Regions from separate parts of the Peribacillus sp. P4_D6 genome, predicted to be linked through region 2. Evidence: a T-box and tRNA genes for the amino acid it is inferred to sense, from the RefSeq annotation. Region 2 holds a T-box; the other holds one or more tRNA genes.
What was found. A T-box is a leader RNA that pairs with one kind of tRNA and senses whether it is charged. The one in region 2 lies ahead of AC1DVB_RS17255 (valine--tRNA ligase), so its partner is inferred to be a tRNA-Val.

Region 1 (3,430 bases), on a different contig from region 2:
ACTGCTGTCATAAGAAACACAATGACTGTATTTGTCATCAAAAGAAACCGGATGATTGTCACTGCTGTCATAAGAAACACAATGACTGTATTTGTGAGCAAAAGAAAGATGATGACTGTCATTTGTGCCATCAGAAACACTGTATTTGTCATCAAAAGAAACCGGATGATTGTCATTGTTGTCATAAAAAACACAGTGACTGTATTTGTGAGCAAAAGAAAACCGATGACTGTCATTTGTGCCATAAGAAACATAATGACTGTCACTGTGACAATAAGAAACATAAACTAGTAAGAGCATCTGCGTTCAGGGCTAATAAGAATACACCACAACTTTACGAAGCAGCGTTAACTCCCTCTGTAAAAGTTTTATTCCAAACTGAACAGTTTGATTTAGCGGATGAATATAATCCGCACATATCAACATTTATTCCAACTAAGGATGGAATTTATGAGATAACAGCAAAAGTCTCGTTTTGTCCGTCAAAAAGTAAAAGCAATGATTCCTCAAAAAACAAAAAAGATAATTGCAAATGTGATTATTGTAGTAAAAATAGTTGCAACTGTGATTATTGCAGAAAACATCATTCTTCAATAGACAAAAAAAGGAATTCTTCAAAAAAAGGATATGTCGCATCCATTTCCATTAACGTAAACGGAGATAATTTAGATATTGTTAATGACTTCTTGGAGAAATCAAGACCTATTGGACTATCGGTTACTACAATCCTTCAGTTACAAGCAGGAGATCGGGTACAAGTATTATTTAGCGCAGATGCAAACGGAGAAATTTTAGCAGAAGCATCTTTAACAAACTTTCAGGCTGCTAGATTCCCTTCTCCAATGTAAGATCTTTCTGCTTTAGTCTTAGATTGTGTAAATGGACATCATATTTGTTAATTAAAGTTGAGTAAACGTATGATTATGAGCCTTGGATTCTCCTTGAAAAAGGTGAGGTGGATTCTATTCCGAGAAATTTTTGGGGTCAGATCGAACTTTCAGGGATTAACGCCTAAGACCACACTTTACGGAAAAAAACTTTTTTAGCAAAACTACTTGTTTTATTTTGAATACCACTATATAATAAATCTTGTTCAGAAAAGAAGTCAGCAACTAAGTAAGTTTTAAACCAAGCTCTATAGAGCTTGATTTACATACGACTTGTTAGCTCAGTGGGAGAGCACTTCCTTGACAGGGAAGGGGTCGTGGGTTCGAATCCCTCACAGGTCATCAACTGCCAAAGGCTCAAATCCTTGATATAACAAGGGTTTGGGTCTTTTTTTTGTTTTTAAAGATATAGTTCATTATGTATTATTTACTGAATTGGTGGCGGATAGAGCAGGATTTAAACCCTAATACAGGTCAATTATTTGTAATGATTAATATTTCAATGAACTGTAGGCAAAGCCTTTCGCTTATTCAGCTAACGTTGGAGGTTAAAAAGAAGACCTTCTTTTTGGCTTTTCTTTAAAAGGTACATAATCATATTCTTCGGTAAAAATTCACTTTACTATAATGTGTTGGATTACTCACTACTAAATACCATGCACGGGAATACTTCCTGGAAGCTCTGAATATGACGCATGAAGACTATGCAAAATATCAGCAAACGATGTTTCTTGGCTTGAAAAGTATAATACAATGCCTTCACTTAAAATGATGGTAGAACAATATAGAGAAGAATTACAACCCTTACCCTCCACTTCAGTATTATATAGTAAATATTCCCTTTGTTTTTAACGGATGATTTTAATACCTCAACAGTTTATTATATTGATAAAGGATGAAGAATTTAATCTACTACTATAATTTGGTAAGTCTTTAAAAGGGAAGTGATTGTTAAATGCTTTATATAAGCGATATCGAAAAGATAATTAATAACACATTAAATGAGCTCAATTTGGATATTATTTATGAATTTGACAATAATCTAAGTGCACCTATGAGTTATAACGTATCGACCAATACTATAAAATTCAATTACCTTCAAGTTAACGGTTATAAAGGGAAAATTAGAATTAAAGAGACGGAGGAAGATTTTGTTAAAATTATTCTTTATCGTATGATTGGTTATTATTTAGATTTTAAGAAAAACAAACATGATTTAAGGATTTTAATGTATGGTCACGAAGAAGAAAAAGAAAAGCTGAAATCTGAAATAGAAACTAATGCTTGGGATTATGGGAGAACATTAATACCTGAACACCTATTGGAGTCATATGATAAAGTTCGTGAATTGGATAAAATGTTAATAAATTAATGTACTCTAAGAAAATGGAGACCCGACTTTAAACTAAAACAAGAAAAAGAAGCCTCCTTGGAGAATCTCTCTGGCTGAATTTTGAGTGAGAAATTAAACTGGTATCCAATAAGACAAGACCCAGAGAAAGAGGAGTTGTCTTAGAAAGATTGATGAATAAACAAAGAGAAAATCAAGTTCAAAGTTTGTGCGCGGTTTTTAAGAGATATCGATTGCTTGACAAAAGAAATACACTGGACTGAACATACCTCTGAAGAGAGGTTTTAATGAACAACATATACTAGATAAAGAGGAAAGAGATTATTGGTCAAGCGGCTCCAGAGAACGATTGCGTAGATAAGTATTATGACCTGCTCATCAAACTTATGTTCATGGCAGTAATTTAGATACAGCAGACAAAATTACGATGTTTTTATCCAGCCAAACTTGAAGCAATTTAATCGAGAATAATTTCTTGCTATATAAGATGGTATTATCAGAACCGTCAATGTTATGGGCATAGATTTGGATGCTTAGTGCTATCATTGTAATTTCGGTAATATTTCCTTTTGTATATTTGATTTTAGGACTTGAGATATTTGGTGTTTAAGTTTTTGCTAATACTGATGATCTTTCTTCGATTAACAGGGGCTTTAGTACTATAGGTGTTAAAAGAGAGTACAAGAAGTAATCTCTTTTATTTATACATAATTAACATTAATGTTTCACAAGCCTAAATAAATGGACAGTCAAAGGGGACACTCATATATTGAGGTCCCCCTTTCATAATGTATTACGGTAATAAAGTTTTATATTGTTCCATTAAATCACCTGCATATAAGCTTGTTATCATTAAGAAAATGGCAAGCCCAATGTATAATGAGAACCAGATGAATTTTGTTTTGAGACTCGATGAGTAATAGGATTTCTCTTTATCCCTAATTTCAGTTTGTTCTTGCACTTCTTTAAAGAACTTTGCTGCTATTCGTTCATAGGTGCCTATATTTTCAAAATCGGTCGGTCCGTTCTGGTATTCATTCGTATTAGCAGCATCCATTAAGGATCTATAAATATTTAATTTCACCTCGGTCAGCTGTTTTTCTTTTAGTTTATTATCATCAAATAGCGGGATATGCCAACTCTTCATGTTGTTAAACTTTTCATATTGTTGGCTTGATTCCATATTCCAAAT
Region 2 (3,430 bases):
AAACGGCCGATCATGATGAAAAGCAGCTTTCCATCATGGATTTATTCGGACGGAAACAAGAAGAAGAACTGGTAAGGATGAAGGTTTGCATTGTTCAGCAAGGGGAAACGCTTGATGACTTGGCTCAACGATATGATGTTACGGTTCAATCGATCCTTTTCAGCAATGAATTGGAGTCGAATCAGAACGTCCATGAAGGGCAAGTCATTTATATACCGAAGGCGGTTGCGTATAAGAATTGACCGGGACAGAGAGCAGGGCATATGCTCTGCTCCTGTTTTTTAAATGCTAGAGGAAGCGGATTGTTTAGTTTTTTTAGAGAAAGTGAGTGAGTCTCGTGAGGGAAAACGAGAATCAGCAGCCTGCCAATCGGGATCGGGACACGGAGACCGTATTGAAGGAATATGCCATGTATGTACAATATATTGAGGACTTCGGGCGTGTAAAAAAAGTATACAGTGATCGCGGTACATTTGCCTTGAAATCCATGTTACCGCATAACGGCATTGATTTTATCAAAAATGTTCAAAAACTGTACCATCGCGGCTATAATCGAATCGTTCCCATTTATCAAACGATGGATCAGCGTTACGCCGTTCTTCATAATGGACGTTTGTATTACCTGATGCCCTGGCTCAATGATGAAAGGGACGGGGAGCGCGATGAAAAGCATAAGCAATTGTTCAGGGAGCTTGCTCGGATGCATACACTTTCCGTTAAGGAAATACAAGTGGATATTGAGGAACGGGAAGCACATTATGAGCGGACGCTTGATGCCTGGAATAACGAAAAGGAATTTATAGAAGAGTATATTGTCAGCTGTGAAAAGAAGTGGTATATGTCTCCATTCGAACTGACGGTTTGTTCTTTCTACACTGATATTTCACAGGCGCTGAAGTACTCGATCAAGAAGTTTGAAACCTGGTATGAAAAAACGAAGGATAGTGAAAAGGTTCGAACCGTGGTAACGCACGGAAAGGTTTCTTTGAAGCATTTCGTTTATGATGAGCGGGGATATGGCTACTTCATCAATTTTGAGAATTCGAATACGGCTCCGCCGCATTTCGATTTACTGCCATTTCTCGTTAAAGCGGCCAGGACCTATCCTGTCCAATGCGATGACTGTGTTGACTGGCTATATAACTATTTTCGTTATTTTCCGTTAAAAGAAGAAGAATTATTGCTCATGCAAAGTTATCTGGCATTCCCTGGATCAGCTTTGGAATTAGTGAAGGGTTATTCCGATGGCAGGGGCCATCGTTCAGAGCTTGATAATGTCACGCAACTTCAGCGGCAATTTTGGCTATTGAAAAATATTGAATATATGGTGATGAGAATCGAAGAAATCGAACAGAAGAAAAAGGCGGCTGCCGAGGCTGCCAAAGAAGAACAATCACCCCCAAGCTAAATATACATGATTGGATCATCTCCAGTCATGTATATTTTTTTGCTGTAAGGGAATAATTAAATCCATTCGAAATACAAAGACATGGCCAGGAAAATAAACGCGATAAGCAGGAGCATATCGAAAAAAGTCGGGAAAATCAGCGTACGTAATCCTTGGAATACGATAAAGGGGACGATGAACTGCTGGCAGACACCGCGGAATTTTTTCACCCAAGGCGGTAAAGTATAGGGAGTATATCTTCGCTTCATATTATTACCTTCCTTTTTAGGACTTCTTATATTCTATGGGTGGGCAGTGAAAAAGGTGAAACAGCCGTCACATTCACTGTTTCTGGAGGATAAAATAAAGAAAATGAACATGAATGCATCAAATGGGATGATTCCTGAGTAAGTAAGCAAAAGATGATTGACTGGAGCCCCATGTTTTTTGTACTATATACTATATGCATTCAATGTTTTTACATATGAATATAAATCAATGCAAAGACCGGAAATAGTAAGATGAAATGCACTTTTCAGAGAGGAAACCAAATTGGTGCGAGGTTTCCAGGCAGCAGCATCCGAAGTCGTCCGCGAGCAGTCTTCGTGAACTTCTTAGTAGCGAAGGCCGGTGAAGAGCCGTTATCCGATTTGAGAGCCGAAAGGGATTTTTTTCTTTTTCGGAAAAAAGGTGGCACCGCGAACAACTTCCTTCGTCCTTTTGAGATGATGGAAGTTTTTTTTATGCCCAAAAGGAGGAAATGATATGGAAGAGAACCAAATTTCAATGCCGACTAAATATGATCCGCAGACGATAGAGAAAGGCCGCTACAAATGGTGGCTTGATGGAAAGTTTTTCGAAACGACGGGTGACGATAAAAAAGAACCATACACGATTGTCATCCCGCCGCCTAACGTTACAGGTAAGCTGCATCTTGGCCACGCTTGGGATACGACACTTCAAGATATATTGACACGCATGAAAAGGATGCAAGGCTATGATGTTTTATGGTTACCTGGCATGGACCATGCCGGTATTGCCACTCAAGCGAAAGTAGAACAGAAACTTCGTGCGGATGGCGTGAGCCGTTATGACCTTGGGCGTGAAAAATTCGTGGAAGAGACATGGAAATGGAAAGAGGAATATGCGAGCCATATCCGTGAACAATGGTCAAAGCTAGGTCTTGGACTTGATTATACCCGTGAACGCTTCACCCTGGATGAAGGTCTTTCAAAAGCAGTGCGCGAAGTGTTCGTTTCGCTTTATAACAAGGGCTTGATTTATCGCGGCGAATACATCATCAACTGGGATCCATCAACGAAAACGGCGTTATCCGATATCGAGGTCATTTACAAAGATGTGCAGGGCGCATTTTACCATATGAAATATCCATTGGTTGATGGATCGGGTGAAATTGAAATTGCCACCACCCGTCCAGAAACGATGCTTGGCGATACTGCTGTTGCTGTACACCCTGAAGATGACCGTTATAAACACTTGATCGGCAAAAAGGTCCGCTTGCCAATTACAGGCAGGGAAATCCCGATTGTCGGTGATGATTATGTCGATATGGAATTCGGTTCAGGCGCGGTCAAAATTACTCCTGCTCATGATCCGAATGACTTCGAAATCGGGAACCGTCACGACTTGGAGCGCATCCTTGTCATGCATGAAGATGGCTCGATGAATGAAAAGGCCGGTAAATATGAAGGCATGGACCGTTTTGAATGCCGTAAGCAAATCGTCAAGGACCTTCAGGAAGAAGGAGTACTCTTCAAAATCGAAGATCACCTTCACTCAGTAGGCCATTCAGAGAGAAGCGGTGCTGTTGTTGAACCATATCTTTCGACGCAATGGTTCGTTAAGATGCAGCCGCTGGCTGATGCTTCCGTTGAGCTTCAAAAAGGATCCGATGAGGAAAAAGTTCATTTCGTACCGGACCGTTTCGAGAAAACGTACCTGCATTGGATGGAAAATATCCGCGACTGGTGCATTTCCCGTCAGCTTTGGTGGGGTCACCGCATTCCCGCCTGGTACCATAAA

Region 1: it has a tRNA-Val gene. The T-box ahead of AC1DVB_RS17255 (valine--tRNA ligase) is inferred to sense a tRNA for this amino acid. The anticodon was not compared.

Annotation. Positions count from the first base shown of each region.
Region 1 is NZ_JBFUIQ010000010.1:16,433-19,862, reverse strand. It holds gene AC1DVB_RS05695 (hypothetical protein) at 1-291, shown strand, start outside; gene AC1DVB_RS05690 (hypothetical protein) at 237-848, shown strand; tRNA gene AC1DVB_RS05685 (tRNA-Val) at 1,158-1,229, shown strand; gene AC1DVB_RS05680 (hypothetical protein) at 1,843-2,259, shown strand.
Region 2 is NZ_JBFUIQ010000063.1:6,166-9,595, reverse strand. It holds gene spoVID (stage VI sporulation protein D) at 1-242, shown strand, start outside; gene ysxE (spore coat protein YsxE) at 338-1,408, shown strand; gene AC1DVB_RS17260 (hypothetical protein) at 1,465-1,656, opposite strand; T-box leader at 1,882-2,110, shown strand; gene AC1DVB_RS17255 (valine--tRNA ligase) at 2,153-3,430, shown strand, end outside.